DNA from 3 places in the Stutzerimonas sp. 21-1 genome. Region 1 is predicted to be linked to each of the others. Evidence: predicted binding sites of a transcription regulator. Region 1 holds the regulator's gene; each other region holds the start of a gene.
The links. Region 1 encodes FliA, which starts transcription of late flagellar genes. Its sites were predicted from a motif close to CTAAAGTTTNNNNNNNNNNNGCCGNTAA; they were not measured.
Positions count from the first base shown of each region.

Region 1 (5,121 bases):
CTCGAACTTGCCCTTGCCGTGCAGCTGATCGAGCAGCGCTTCGAATTCGTCGTCGGTGATATTGTCGCCGGCCGCCGGGGCGCCGGTCTCGGCTACCGCGGGTGCTGACGCAGGCGTGGCGGCAGGCTCGTTGAACTGCCCTTTGCCGTGCAGTTGGTCGAGCAGCGCCTCGAATTCTTCGTCGGTGATCTCGTCGCCCGCGGCCGCTACCGGCTCTGCTGGCGTCTCCGCTTCGGCAGGTGCGGCACTGAACTGGCCCTTGCCGTGCAGCTGGTCGAGCAGCGACTCGAATTCATCGTCGGTGATTTCATCGCTCGCCGCCGCTGCGGATTCGACCGCAGCCGCCGTGTCGATGGCCTGCAGCATCTGCTCGAACTCGTCGTCCGCCGCTACCGGCGCCGCGACTTCTGCCGCCACGCTGGGAGCATCCGCCGACGCCGGCTCGGCCAGGCGCGCCAGCGCCGCCAGCAGCTCAGGGGTTGCCGGGGTCGGCTCGACGCGCTCGCGAACCTGACTGAACATGGCATTCACGGCGTCCAGCGCCTGCAGCACCACGTCCATCAGCTCGGAATCCACCCGGCGCTCGCCCTTGCGCAGAATGTCGAAGACGTTCTCGGCGATGTGGCAGCATTCCACCAGCTCGTTCAGCTGCAGGAAGCCCGCCCCGCCCTTGACCGTATGGAACCCGCGAAAAATTGCATTGAGCAACGCCATGTCGTCGGGGCTGCTTTCCAGCTCCACCAACTGCTCTGACAACAGTTCGAGAATCTCGCCGGCCTCTACCAGGAAATCCTGGAGGATTTCTTCATCGGCGTCGAAGCTCATATTGCAATTCCCCTAAAAGCCCAGGCTCGAAAGCAGATCGTCCACGTCGTCCTGTCCAGATACGACGTCCTCACGTATATCGGCATGCATCTGCGGACCTTCACCGTTGGAAGGCTCTTTCTCTTGTTTTTTCTTTTCCTGCTCGGCACGCATCGCGTCGCGGTCGTGCTGGATGCCGGCCACGCGATCGACCTGCCCGGCCATTGCCACCAAGTTGACCAGATTGCTTTCCAGCTCGGTGATGAGCCGCGTGACGCGCTTGATCACCTGCCCGGTCAGGTCCTGGAAGTCCTGTGCCAGCATGATTTCGCTGAGGTTCTGCGACAGCTGACTGCCATCGTTCATCGAGCGCTGCAGGTACTGGTCGATGCGCCGGACCAACTCGCGGAACTGCTCGGCGTTCATCTCGCGGCGCATGAAGCGCTGCCAGTCGGCGGTCAGGCTCTGGGCTTCGTAGCTGACGTAGTTCACCAGCGGCGCCGACTCCTCGACCAGATCCATGGTGCGGTTGGCGGCCTTCTCGGTCATCGCCACCACGTAGGAAAGCCGGTCGGTCGCATCGGTGATCGGCGACGGATCCCCGCCTGTGGCGCAGGTGTCCATCTCGAGCTTGACGATCGCGTTGTGCAGTTCGCGGGTGAGCTTGCCAACCTCTTGATAGAGTCCCTGATTACGGGCCTGGTTGAGCTCGTTGAACATTTGCGCCGCCTCATCGAAGCGGCCCTGCTGCAGGCTTTCAATCAGCTGCGGTGCATTGGCCTGCAGAGTCGCTTCGAACTCCGCCAGGCGTTGGTCTGCTTGCGTCATAGTGCCCTCGCGGCGTTACTGCTTCAGCCGTTGACGCGCTCGAAGATCTTTTCGATCTTCTCCTTGAGCACCTGGGCAGTGAAAGGCTTGACGACGTAACCGTTAACGCCGGCCTGAGCCGCTTCGATGATCTGATCGCGCTTGGCTTCGGCCGTCACCATCAGCACCGGCAGGTGCTTGAGGCGCTCGTCCGCACGTACGTGGCGCAGCAGGTCGATGCCGCTCATGCCCGGCATGTTCCAGTCGGTGACGAGGAAATCGAAGCTGCCGCTCTTGAGCATCGGCAACGCAGTGGTGCCGTCGTCGGCCTCGGCGGTATTGGTGAACCCCAGGTCTCGCAGGAGGTTCTTGATGATTCGTCTCATCGTCGAGAAGTCATCGACGATGAGGATTTTCATGTTCTTGTCCAAGTCGACCTCCGTAAATCCCAAAATCTCGGCAACCGAGCACGTCTCGCAGTGAGGGTACCAGTCAGCTCGCCCGCCATTCGCCGAGGCGGGCACGCAGACGGGCGGCGCACTGGCTATGCAGCTGACTGACCCGCGACTCGCTGACCCCGAGCACCTGACCGATTTCCTTCAAATTCAACTCTTCGTCGTAGTACAGCGACAGCACCAGCTTTTCGCGTTCGGGCAGGTTGGTGATGGCATCAGCCAGCGCCTGCTGGAAACGCTCGTCCTCAAGATCGCGAAACGGCTCGGAATGAGTGCTGGCGGCATCGTCGTGCAACTCGCCATGTTCGCCGTCCTGCAACAGGTCGTCGAAGCTGAACAGGCGGCTGCCCAGGGTATCGCCGAGAATGCCGTAGTACTCATCGAGGCTGAGCTTAAGTTCGGCCGCAACCTCGTGATCTTTAGCGTCACGTCCGGTTTTCGCTTCGATGGCGCGAATCGCCTCGCTGACCATGCGCGAGTTGCGATGCACCGAGCGTGGCGCCCAGTCACCCTTGCGCACCTCGTCGAGCATGGTGCCGCGGATGCGGATACCGGCGTAGGTTTCGAAGCTGGCGCCCTTGCCGGCGTCGTACTTCTTCGCTGCCTCCAGCAGGCCGATCATCCCGGCCTGGATCAGGTCGTCGACCTGGACGCTGGCCGGCAGGCGTGCGAGCAGGTGGTAGGCAATGCGCTTGACCAGCGGCGCATACTGGTCGATCAAACGATGCTGGGCATCCTTCGCCTGAGCCTTGCTGTAATACATAGCGAATCCAGCAGCCGTCATTCGTGAGTGTCGTTCGCCGGCCTGATCAGGCGCTCGACGAAGAATTCAAGATGCCCGCGCGGCGTGGCCGGCAGCGGCCAGGTGTCGACCTTCTGCGCGATGGCCTTGAAAGCCAATGCGCATTTCGACCGCGGATAGGCCTCGTAGACTGCACGCTGCTTCTGTACGGCCTTGCGCACGGCTTCGTCGTAGGGAATCGCACCGACGTACTGCAGCGCGACGTCGAGGAAGCGCTCGGTGACCTTGGTCAGCTTGGCGAACAGGTTGCGCCCTTCCTGCGGGGCGTGCGCCATGTTGGCCAGCACGCGAAAGCGGTTGATGCCGTAGTCGCGGTTGAGCAGCTTGATCAGCGCATAGGCATCGGTGATCGAGGTCGGCTCGTCGGTAACCACCAGCAATACCTCATGTGCGGCGCGCACGAAGCTGACCACCGCCTCGCCGATACCGGCGGCGGTGTCGATGATCAGTACGTCGAGATCCTCGATCTCGCTGAACGCCTGAATCAGGCCGGCGTGCTGCAGCGAGGACAGCTGCACCATGCTCTGCGTGCCGGATGCAGCCGGCACGATGCGAATGCCGCCCGGCCCCTGGATGAGCACGTCGCGCAGGTCGCATTCACCGGCGATCACGTCGGCAAGCGTGCGCTTGGTGGTCAGCCCCAGCAGCACGTCGACATTGGCCAGCCCGAGGTCGGCGTCGAGCAACACCACCCGCCGCCCGAGTTCGGCCAGCGCCAGTGCCAGATTGACCGACACGTTGGTCTTGCCGACGCCACCCTTGCCGCCGGTCACCGCAATCACCTGTACGGGATGCATACCCATGTTCAAACGCCTATATGTTGCTCGGCCTGCAAGGCCGGCGATGCATTCAGCTCGAATGCATCAGGTTTATCCGAGTAACGCACTGCCGCTTCAGCCCGCTCGCCGCGATGATTCGTTGTACAGGCCGGCGAACATATCGGCCATCGTTTCCTCGCTCGGCTCCTCGCCAGATTGCAGGCTCACCGCCCGACTGACCAGCTGATGACTGCGCGGCAGGTGCAGGTCATCGGGAATACGCGGCCCGTCGGCGAGGTAGGCTATCGGCAGGTGCTGGCTGATCGTTAGTCCGAGCACGTCGCCGAGCGAGCCGGCCTCGTCGAGCTTGGTCAGGATGCAACCGGCCAGGCCGCAGCGACGATAGTTGTGCCACGCCGCCTTGAGCACCTGGCTCTGGCTGGTGGCGGCCAGCACCAGGTAGTTCTTCGATTTCACGCCACGATCGGACAGCGCTTCCAGCTGCATGCGCAGTGTCGGATCGCTCGCCGGCAGACCGGCCGTGTCTATCAGGATCACGCGCTTGCGCGCCAGCGGCGCCAGCGTCTTGCCCAGCGGCTGCGACGGGTCGATCTGCACCACCGGCACATCGAGAATACGACCGAGCGTCTTCAGCTGCTCCTGCGCGCCGATGCGGTAGTTATCCATGCTCGCCAGCGCGATGTTCTGCGCGCCGTACTTCAATACGTAACGGGCCGCCAGCTTGGCCAGCGTGGTGGTCTTGCCGACACCGGCCGGTCCCACCAAGGCGATTACCCCGCCCTCTTCCAGCGGTTCGTGCTTGGTGACCTTGATCGCCTGCGCCAAGTGCGCCAGCAACATGCGCCAGGCCTGACGTTGATCAGCGATGGTGGCGACCTTTTCCAGCAGGCTGCGCGACAGCTCTGCCGGCAGGCCGAGACGCTGCAGGCGGCGCCAGAGCCCGGCCTGCTGCGGCCGCCGGCTCTGCTCCTGGCCCCAGGCGATGGAGCCGAGCTGCACTTCGATCAGCTCACGCAGACCTTGCAGTTCGGTGCACATGCTCTCGAAGGCACGCGTATCGACCGGCGCACTGGCAGCGGGCTGCGGCGCGGCGGCCGGCTGCTCGTCAAGCAGTTGACGGTCCTGGCCCGCCTTCACGCGGCTCGGCGCGCTCAGTTCGGCATGTGCCGAGGCGATGCGCGCCTGCGTCTTGCGCAGCTCGGCTTCCAGCACGGGGTTGGGCTTGTTCGCTTCCGGCGCGGCCTGCATCGGGTAATCGAGCACGGCAGTCAGCTCGACACCGCCGGCGACCCGGCGATTGCCGATGATCACGGCATCGGCGCCCAGCTCATCACGCACCATCTTCATGGCGATGCGCATATCGGCGGCGAAGAAACGTTTGACCTGCATGGCCTGCACCCTCGATTAATTCTGACCCACCGTCGCAACGATGGTGACCTGCTTGTTGTCCGGAATTTCCTGGTAGGCCAGTACA
Region 1 is NZ_CM150500.1:2,692,535-2,697,655, forward strand. Features, by position in the region: gene AC0ZJQ_RS13030 (chemotaxis protein CheA) at 1-825, opposite strand, end outside; gene AC0ZJQ_RS13035 (protein phosphatase CheZ) at 838-1,632, opposite strand; gene AC0ZJQ_RS13040 (chemotaxis response regulator CheY) at 1,656-2,030, opposite strand; gene fliA (RNA polymerase sigma factor FliA) at 2,104-2,850, opposite strand; gene fleN (flagellar synthesis regulator FleN) at 2,847-3,671, opposite strand; gene flhF (flagellar biosynthesis protein FlhF) at 3,762-5,036, opposite strand; gene flhA (flagellar biosynthesis protein FlhA) at 5,052-5,121, opposite strand, start outside.

Region 2 (5,121 bases), 1.9 Mb from region 1:
GACGGTGGAAGGCGAGGAGATCGACGACGGCAAGTGGCTGGCCGAGGTACTGCGCGAATACCAGCGCATCGGCTTCATGACCGCCATCGACGATTTCGGCGCAGGCTTCGCCGGGCTCAACCTGCTGGCCGACTTCCAGCCCGACCTGATCAAGCTGGACATGGACCTGATCCGCGGAATCGACAGCAGCCGCTCGCGGCAGGCCATCGTGCGCGGGGTGACGGAGATCTGCCGCGAGCTGGACATCCGCCTGATCGCCGAGGGCATCGAAACCCTCGATGAATGCCTGTGCCTGGCCGACCAGGGCATAGAGCTGATGCAGGGCTACCTGTTCAGCAAGCCGCTGTTCGGCGCCTGCGCCAGCGCCGAAAGCCTGGCCTGGCCCGAGCTGCCGCGCTGAATCAGCCGGCGCGCAGCAGCTCCAGCAGCGCCGCCGCCGCGGCCTCCGAGGAGGCCGGGTTCTGCCCGGTCACCAGCTGGCCGTCGACCACCACGTAGGGCGCCCAATCCGGCCCCTTGCTGTAGTTGCCGCCGCGCGCCTTGAGCCGGTCTTCCAGCAGGAAGGGCACCACGTCGGTCAGCTCCACCGCCGCTTCCTCACCGTTGGTGAAGCCGGTGACGCCGCGTCCCTTGATCAGGAACTCGCCATCCGCGCCGCGCACCTCGGTCAGCACCGCCGGCGCATGGCAGACCGCCGCGACCGGTTTGCCGCTGCGTGCGAAGGTCTCGATCAGTTCGATAGCGTGGCGGTCACGCACCAGGTCCCAGAGCGGGCCATGGCCGCCGGGAAAGAACAGCGCATCGAAATCCGCCGCCGAGACCTGCGCCAGCGGCACGGTGCTGGCCAGCGCGCGCTGCGCCTCGGCATCCGCCTTGAAGCGCCGGGTGGCTTCGGTCTGCGCCTCCGCTTCGTCGCTCTTGGGATCCAGCGGCGGCTGCCCGCCTTTGGGCGAGGCCAGCGTGATGGCGGCGCCGGCGTCGCGCAGCACGAAGTACGGCGCGGCGAATTCCTCGAGCCAGAAGCCGGTGGGCTTGCCGGTGTCGCCCAGCCGGTCGTGGGATGTGAGCACGATGAGCACTTGCATGGAGCCTCCTGAAGAACGCGCGGGTTGAGCAGTTGTGACTGCCAATCGCCGCGCGATGCTCCGTTGCGCGCTCGCGCGCATGAAAAAGGGCGCCGCAGCGCCCTTTTTTCAATCCACCTGGTTCAGATGCGGAAGCTGCCGACCAGCTGCTTGAGGCGGGTGGCCTGCCGCTCCAGATCGCCACAGGCCTGCAGGGTCGACTGCAGGTTCTCCACGCCCTGCTGATTCAGCGTGTTGATCTCGGTGATGTCCATGTTCAGCGACTCGATCACCGCGGTCTGCTCCTCGGTGGCGGTGGCCACCGACTGGTTCATGCCGTCGATCTCGCCGATGCGCTGCGTCACCTCGCCGAGGCGCTCGCCGGCGCGGTCGGCAATCGACACGCTGGCTTCGCTCTGGCGTTGGCTTTCGGTCATGGTCTGCACCGAGGCGCCGGCGCCGACCTGCAGCTCTTCGATCATCTGCTGGATTTCCTGCGCCGAACTCTGCGTACGGTGCGCCAGGTTGCGCACCTCGTCGGCGACCACGGCGAATCCGCGCCCGGCATCGCCGGCACGCGCGGCCTCGATGGCGGCGTTCAGCGCCAGCAGGTTGGTCTGCTCGGAGATGCCCTTGATCACTTCAAGGATGTGGCCGATGTCGACAGTCTTGGCGTTGAGCGTCTCGATCTGCGCGCAGGAGGCGCTGATCTTGTCGGACAGCTGGCGCATCGCGGCGATGTTCTGCTCGACCACCTGACGCCCGTCATCGGCCTGCAGGCGCGCGTTGCTGGCGTGCTGCGAGGCGTCGGCGGCGTTGCGGGCGATCTCCTGTGCGGCGGCCCCCAGCTCGTTGATCGCCGCCGCCACGCTGTTGGTGCGGCTGGACTGCTCGTCGGAGTTGGACATCGAGGCGTTGGAAGCGTCGAGCACCCGCTGCGCCACTTCATGCACCGCCTGCGTCGCCGACGACACCTCGCGGATCGAGCCGTGGATGCGCTCGACGAAGCGGTTGAAGGCGCCGGCCAGCTCGCCGAACTCGTCATTGGATTGCACGTCGAGGCGGCGGGTCAGGTCGCCCTCGCCTTCGGCGATATTGCCCATCGCCCGCCCCATGTCGGTCAGCGGACGCATCAGCACGCGGATCAGCAGGCCCAGCAGCAGCAGGATGAAGGCCACCGCCGCGACGGTCGCGATCAGCGCGGTGGTGCGGAAACTGCTGAGGCTGGCGTAGGCCTTGTCGCGATCCAGCGAGATGCCGACGTACCACTGCACCGACGGCAGCCCCTTCACCGGACTGAAACCGAGCACGCGCGGCGAGCCATTGAGTTCGGCCTCGACGTAGCGGCTGTCGAGCGACGGCGTGTTCTGCGGGTAAACGTCGCGCAGCGTCTTCATCACCATCTGCTGGTTGGGGTGGACCAGCACCTTGCCGTCGCCGCTGACCAGGAACGCATAGCCCATGCCGTTGAAATCCAGCGCGTTGATGATCTCCACCAGCGCCTTGAGCTCCAGGTCGCCACCGACCACGCCAAGGGTCTGCGCGCCGCTCTTCGCCGGAGTGGCGATGGACAGGATCAGCTGCCCGCTGGCGGCATCGACATAGGGTTCGGTCAGCGTCGAGCCGCCGGCGGCCACGGCGTCCTTGTACCAGGGCCGGGTGCGCGGATCGAAGTCGGCCGGCATCTCATCGTAGGGACGCAGCAGGAAGCTGCCGTCCTGGCCACCGAGGTAGGTGAAGGCGAACGTCGAGGTCAGCGCACGCTGCTCGAACAGGCTGGCCACGCGCTCGCTGCTGTTGTCGGCGGCGACCGATTCGGCCGCGCCTTCCACCAGCAGAATGCGGCCGGAAAGCCAGTTCTGGATGTTGTTTGCCGTGACCTTGCCCATCTCGTCGAGGTAACTCTCGAGATTGGCGCGGATGGCGTTGCGCTGCAGGTAGTCGTTGTAAAGGGTGAACAGCGCGAAGGTCGCGATCACCACCAGCGATGCGGCCAGCAGGATCTTGTGGCTGAACTTGAGGCGACTGGGCATTTTGAGGGGCGTCCGATTGACTGACTGGGCGCATCCTGCGGAATGTGAAAATCCTTGATCTCAGTCAGCTTCTCGGCCGTCCGTCGGGAAACTTGAACGCAGCGGTGTAGCTCGTGACCGCCCGGTCCGCACGCCAGCACCGCGCCGGCGTGCGGACCGCTCGGCTCAGCGTCCGGCCAGCGCCGGCATCACCCGTGGGCGCAGGCCCTCGCCGAGCATGCTCAGCAGCGCGATGGCGCCGACGATCCAGTACCAGCGCGCCAGCGGGTCGAAGCCCAGCCAGCCGAGGGCATGCAGGAACACCATGAGGATCATCACCGGGCTGACGTAACGCACCATGAACAGCCACAGCGCATGTCCGGCCGGCGACAGGCCCAGCTCGTCGCGCATGATCTCCGAGCGCAGGCAGTAGCCGGCCAGCACCACCATGCAGATTCCGCCCAGCGGCATCATCCAGCGCGAGGTGATGTAGTCCAGCCCGTCGAACAGCGTCATGCCGAACAGCTTCCATTCCGCGCCGAGGTTGAACGACAGCATCGCCAGCAGGCTGATCACGATCAGCACCGCACCGGAGCTGGCGGCGGCGCGGGCGCGGCTGATGCCGTGCTTCTCGTTGAGGTAGGCGACCACCGCCTCGATCATCGAGATCGCCGAAGTCAGCGCCGCCACCGAGACCATGGCGAAGAACAGCACGCCGAACGCGGTGCCGAACGGCATCTGCTGGAATGCCAGCGGCAGGCTCATGAAGATCAGCCCGGGGCCGGCGCTCGGGTCCATGCCGTTGGCGAAGATCACCGGGAAGATCGCCAGCCCCGCCAGCAGCGCCACACTGGTGTCGGCGATGGCGACGATGACGGTGGTGCGGGCGATGGACTGGCCGTCGGGGATGTAGGAGCCGTAGGTGAGAATCGCCCCGGAGGCCAGGCTGAGGGTGAAGAACGCATGGCCCAGCGCCGCCAGCAGCGCCTCGCCGGTGATCTTCGAGGCATCGAAGCTGAACAGGAAGGCAAAGCCCTCGGCGAAGCTGCCGTTGGTGAACGAATAGCCCACCAGCACGATGAGCATCACCGCCAGCCCCGGCATCATCCAGCGGAACGCCCGTTCGACACCGGCCTGCACGCCCTTGCCGACGATCCACAGCGTCAGCAGCGCGACCAGCAGGCTCCAGCCGCCGAGCGCCCACGGATCGGCGTTGTGCGCCTCGAACACCTGGCCGAGCGCTTCCACGCTGGGCGCGGCGAGCGAGCCGTCGAGCATCTTCCAGGTGTAGGAAAACGCCCAGCCGGCCACCACCACGTAGAAGCACAGGATCAGGAAGCCAGCGAGCATCGCCATGCCGCCGACCAGCTTCCACGCCGGGTTGCCGTCGTTCTCGCGCACCACGCGGCCGATGGCGTCGATCGGGCTGCCGCGCCCGCGCCGGCCGAGGGCGATCTCGGTCATCATCACCGGAATGCCGATGGCGAGGATGCACGCCAGGTACATCAGCACGAAGGCACCGCCGCCGTATTCGCCGGTGATGTAGGGGAATTTCCAGATATTGCCCAGGCCCACGGCGGAGCCGGTTGCAGCGAGGATGAAACCCCAGCGCGAAAGCCAGAGGTTCTTCGGTTTTTCACGAGTCATGCGTCACCTGTTTGTTTTTATCTGTGACGGAATTCGGACCGCCGCACCGTGGCGCGACGGCATGCAAGGCACCACGGATCATTGAGTGTCGGGCTGCACCTCCGGAGCGGCGTTGCGGAAGGCTTCCAGCGCCTCGCAGCGCTCGGTGAGCTGGCGGATGCGCGGGAATGGCGCGAGATCGCAGGCAAAACGGCGCGCGTTGTACACCTGCGGCACCAGGCACGCCTCCAGGTAACCGGGGCGGTTGCCGAGCGAGAAGCGCTCGCCGAAGGCGTCCAGCCCCTGCTCCACCGCCGCGAGGCCGGTAGCGACCCAGTGGCGATACCAGGCGTCCTTCGCCGCATCGTCCACGCCCAGTTCGCCGCTGAGGTACTGCAGCACGCGCAGGTTGTTCAGCG
Region 2 is NZ_CM150500.1:794,205-799,325, reverse strand. Features, by position in the region: gene rimA (S6 modification regulatory phosphodiesterase RimA) at 1-400, shown strand, start outside; gene AC0ZJQ_RS03845 (type 1 glutamine amidotransferase domain-containing protein) at 402-1,085, opposite strand; gene AC0ZJQ_RS03840 (methyl-accepting chemotaxis protein) at 1,208-3,097, opposite strand; gene AC0ZJQ_RS03835 (sodium-dependent transporter) at 3,263-4,723, opposite strand; gene maiA (maleylacetoacetate isomerase) at 4,802-5,121, opposite strand, start outside.
Region 2: a site for FliA is predicted at 3,167-3,194, ahead of AC0ZJQ_RS03840 (methyl-accepting chemotaxis protein). Genes of this name have one in related genera too.

Region 3 (5,121 bases), 940 kb from region 1:
TTTGCTGCTGATACACAGCCGCTCGGCGATCTCGCGGTTGCCGATGCCACGGGCGAGCATGATGAAGATCTCCATCTCGCGCGGGGTCATCTCGGCCAGACGGCCCTGCATCGGTGAGGTGCTGGGACGCTGGCGGGCCAGTGCGGTGGCCAGCGGCTGCTCGATAAAGGGCTGGCCGGCAAGCACCTTGCGCACCGCCTCGACCAGCACGTCCGGCGCGCAGCGTTTGGTCAGATAGCCGGACGCCCCGGCATCCAGCGCCTGGCGTACCAGCGCCAGTTCGTCATGCATGCTGAAAATCAGCACCGGCAGCAGCGGCAAACGCTGACGCAGGCGCCGGCAGGTCTCCAGCCCGCTGATGCCAGGCAGCCCGAGGTCCAGCACGACGAGGCTGGGAATTTCCTCCTGCACCCGTTGCAGCGCCAGTTCGCCGCTCTCGGCCTCAGTCACCACCACCTCGGGTAGCAGCGCGGTCAGCAGGCTGGCGTAGCCCTGGCGCACCACCGCGTGATCGTCCACCAGCAGGATTTTCATGCTGTCGCTCCTTTGCACGGCAGGTTGAGATAAAGCGTCCAGCCCTGTCCCGGGCAGTGCCGCAAACGCAGGTTGGCGCCGAGGCAGCGAGCGCGCTCGCGCATTGAACGCAGACCGACCCCGGCACGCTGCGGCGGCTCGCCGTGGCCATCGTCACGCAACAGCACACGCAGCCCATGCGCGCCGCCGCGCAGGCGCAGACGTACGCAACGGGCCTGCGCATGACGCGCGACATTGGTCAGCGCCTCCTGCAGCAGCCGGTACAGGTGCAGCTTGTCTTCGGTGGTGAACTCGGGAATCGCTCCACTCAGCTGCAGGCGGCATTCGATGCCCTGCGCGCCCTGCCATTGCTCAACCAACTGGCCAACGGCTTCTTCCAGCGGCAGGTGTTCGAGCATCACCGGATAGAGATCGCGCACCAGCGTGCGAAATCCGTTCTGCAGATCGAGGCTGTGCCGTTCCAGATGCGCCGCCGTTTCGCGCACCGCATCCGGTTGCTCGGCCTGGATGCGCAGCAGGCAGGCGCGGGCTCGAATGCCTGCAACGTACTGGCCGAGATCGTCGTGCATCACCTGCGCCAGACGGGTGCGTTCGCGCTCCTGCAGTTCCAGCAGCGTGCCGGTAAGCCGCGCGTTCGCCGCCTCGGCTTCCTCCAGTGCGCCAGCCATCTGGTTGAAATGTCCGGCCAGCCGGCGTGCCTCCGGCAGCCGCCGCGCGACCAGCCGTGTGGCCAGCTGCCCGCGGGAAATCTGCCGCAGGCCGCCGAGCAGGTCTTCCAGCACGCCGAGTGCGTGGCCGACCGCCCAGCGTATGGTCAGCAGGCTGAGCGCCAGCGCCAGGCCGAACAGCGCGAGCAGCTGCAACAGCGAATCCCAGACTTCTTCCACTTCGTCGTCGGGATTGACCGCCAGGCGAATCTGCTCGCCGTTCGCCCGCTCGATGACACGCGCCGGCATCACCTGCGGGTACAGCCAGCGGCTCAGCCAGGGCCGATCGAACGGCCCGGCAGGCTGTTCATTGCCGGCCGATACCCGCTCGATGCGGATATGTCGCAGGCTTTGCTCCAGGCCGGCCGCCAGTGCCTGCGGCTCATCGCGCAGGCTGAGTGCCAGGTAGTCGACGACCTGCTGCGCGGCATCGAGCTCGCGCTGCACGTCATGCGCGGCCTGGCGCAGCAGCACCGCCGTGCAGACCAGCGCCACCGCGACGAAGAACAGCGCCACCAGCAGGTAGGTACGCCTGAGCGCACTCATGGCCGCGCCCTCACTTGATCACGAAGCGCCCTTCCATGCCCTTGTTCTGCAGGCCCTTGCAGTAGAACGGATAGGTGCCGGGCTTGACCGGCAGAAAGAAGATCTCCGCCTCGCCGGCATCCTCGAACTCCAGCTCGACCAGCGTGACCGCCTTGATCTCCACGCCACCGGCCTCGACCTTGCGCAGGAAGATCGACTGGGCGAACTCCGGCGCCTGGAAGGCGCACTCCTTCTGCCCATCGGCAATCACCTTGAGCTGATAGGCGACGCCGGTTTCCAGCTGGTACTCCTTCTGCGAGACGGCGTAATCGCTTTCTTCGGAGCCGAACTTGAGGTCCGGCAGCGCCTGGGTGCGGCGGGTGAGATCGCCGGCGGCGTGGCTCTGGTCGAAGCCGAGCAGGCTGCCGATGAACAGCAGATTGAGCAGCATGGCTTTGCATGTGGGCATGGTGATGGCCTCTTTATTGTTTTGGATGCCCCATCCTAGGCGCCCGCGCGCCATCCACCCTCCTACCTTGGTACCGATCCGATACCGCCGCCCATCCCCGCCAGCGCCTGACGGAACGAAAAACACCGGAGTCCGCCGGTGCCCCGATCCGTTTTCGCCCGCCGCGCCACGCAGCACCGCGCCTGCGCCGGTGCCCGCCAGAAGCCACGCCAAAAGCCGCATCGCGCGTACCGCTACCAACGCAGCAGTACCAAGGTAGCGATCAATTTCTCGGCCGGCGCGCCGCAACATTCGGCATCCGGGATGCCGTTTTGCCATCGGCGATCTTCGGCCGCCCTTCGGCGTTCAGGCACGCCCCCGCAGGTTCTTTTGCATTGCTCAGGAGTAGGAACCGTCATGACACTCAGATCCATACAACAGCGAATCGCTCTCATCGGCGGGCTATGCCTGCTCGCAACGGCGGGCATACTCATCGGCTACAGCGTCTACCTCGCAAGCTCCACGCAGCAACTGGTGTCGAACCGCGTCAGCCAGCAAGCGCAGGATGAGGCGCTGCAAACCCTGCAACACCTCGGCGGCAAGTACGCCGGGGAAATCCGCGCGGAATTCACCAAGGCGCTGGAAGCCGCCCGTGGCATGGCCACGACCTTCGCCGTCGCGAAGATGGGCGCGGCCGACAATGGCGGCCTCGAGATCGGCCGCGACCAGGTCAATGCCGTCCTGCTGAACGTGCTCAAGAGTTACCCGGACTTCAACGGCACCTACTCGTGCTGGGAGCCGGACGCCATCGACGGCCAGGACGCGCTGTTCGCCGGTACGCAGAACGGCAACAACGAGCAGACCGGGCGCTTCACGCCCTACTGGACGCGCGGCGCAGACGGCAAGATCGCCGTCCAGCCGCTGGTCGAATACGACACCATGGACAAGCACCCGAACGGCGTGCTGAAGGGCGGCTGGTACATCGGCCCGAAGGAAAACCGGCGCGAAAGCGTGCTCGGCCCGCTGCCCTACATCGTGCAGGGCAAGCAGGTGTGGCTGGCGACGCTGTCGGTGCCCATCGTGGTCAACGGGCGCTTCATGGGCGTAGCGGGCACCGACTACAACCTCGATTTCGTGCAGAAGATCAGCCAGGAAGTCTCCGGCAAGCTGTTCGACGGCCAGGGCGAGGTGGCGATCATCAGCGATCAGGGTCTGGTCGTCGCGGAAAGCCGCCATCCCAACCTGATCGGCGAACACTTCAAGCAGGTGCTTCCCGATGACTGGCAAGCCGCGCTCGGCTCCATCCAGAAAGGCGAAGAGCTGGCACGGCTGGACGACAGCGGCATGGTGATCGTCTTCGCGCCCATCGCGCTTGGCCGGACCGGCAAGCCGTGGTCGATGATGCTCAAGATCGACAAAGACATCGTGCTGGCAAAAGCCGCCGCCCTCGAAGCGGAAATGCAGACCCAGAGCAGCCGGAGCATGCTTCAGCAGATCGGCGTCGGGGTGTTCATCTCGCTGCTCGCGGTCATCGCGCTGTGGATCTCCTCGCGCTCGGTGGCGCTGCCGATCCGCAAGGCGGCGCAGCTCGCTGGTGCGATACAGCGCGGCGACTTCTCGCAACGCCTCGCACACCGCTCGGCGGACGAAGTGGGCCAGCTTTCCGCCAGCCTCGACCGCATGGCCGAGAGCCTGCAGCAACAGGTGCATGTCGCCGAGCGCATTTCGCAGGGCGATCTGACGGTGGACGTGCGCCTGGCCTCGGACGGCGACCAGCTCGGCCTGGCACTGCGCCGAATGGTCGACAACCTCAACGAGCTGGTCTCCCAGGTGCAGCTCAGCTCGGCGCTGATCAACGACAAGGCCGGCGAAGTGACGCGCCTGAGCCATGACCTGTCCGGGGGCGCGACGGAGTCGGCCTCGGCGGTCACCGAGATCAGCGCCACCATCAACCAGATGGCTTCGCAGATCCGCCAGACTTCCGAGTACGCCGGCGAGGCCAATTCGCTGTCGCGCGATTCCGAGCAATCCGCGCGTGGCGGCAACGAACTCATGGCGACGCTCAAGGGCGCGATGCAGGAAATCAACCAGTCCGGCCAGGACATCACCAACATCATCCGCGCCATCGAGGAGATCGCTACCCAGACCAACCTGCTGGCCCTCAACGCGGCCATCGAAGCGGCGCGTGCCGGCGAGCACGGACGCGGCTTCGCGGTGGTGGCCGATGAAGTTCGCCAGCTGGCCGCCCGCAGCGCCGAAGCGGCGCAGCGCTCCACCCGCCTGATTCAGGAATCCAACGCGCGGACCGTCAAGGGCATGGAGCTCACCGACGAAACCGCGCAGGCGCTGGAAGCGATCGTCCAGGGCGCCGCGCAGGTCTCGCAGCTGGTCGATGAGATCGCCTCCGCCTCCAGCCAGCAGGCATCCGGCATCGAGCAGGTCAGCCTGGCCATCGAGCAGATCGATCAGGTCGTGCACCACAACAGCAGCAACTCCGAGCAGTCGACCCAGGCCGCGCAGGAGCTGACGCAACAGGCCCAGCAGATGATCGTGCAGGTCGGTCGCTTTACCGTCAGACGCACCCGCTGAGCACCCGAGCGGCACCCTCGCGGGTGCCGCTTCGATCTGTCGCATTTCTACGACCTTGGTACACCACGACTGGTACTTTCTGCATATTCCCCCCTGGTGGAGCGCTTCCTATGCTGCCCGCAAGCCTCAGGAGTCGCCCCATGCATCCATTCGCGTTCCATGCCGCGGTCTGTCTGATCGCCCTCGCCTGCGCCGACGCGTTCGCCGCACCGGCCGCGCCCGAGCCGCTGGAGGTACGCATCGGCTATCTGGGCTATCGGCCCGATCCGGGGCCGCTGCTGTCCAACGTCATACCCGAGCCGGAAGACGCCGGCCTGC
Region 3 is NZ_CM150500.1:1,753,968-1,759,088, reverse strand. Features, by position in the region: gene AC0ZJQ_RS08660 (response regulator) at 1-534, opposite strand, end outside; gene AC0ZJQ_RS08655 (HAMP domain-containing sensor histidine kinase) at 531-1,787, opposite strand; gene AC0ZJQ_RS08650 (cupredoxin domain-containing protein) at 1,798-2,235, opposite strand; gene AC0ZJQ_RS08645 (methyl-accepting chemotaxis protein) at 2,632-4,803, shown strand; gene AC0ZJQ_RS08640 (ABC transporter substrate-binding protein) at 4,944-5,121, shown strand, end outside.
Region 3: a site for FliA is predicted at 2,497-2,524, ahead of AC0ZJQ_RS08645 (methyl-accepting chemotaxis protein). Genes of this name have one in related genera too.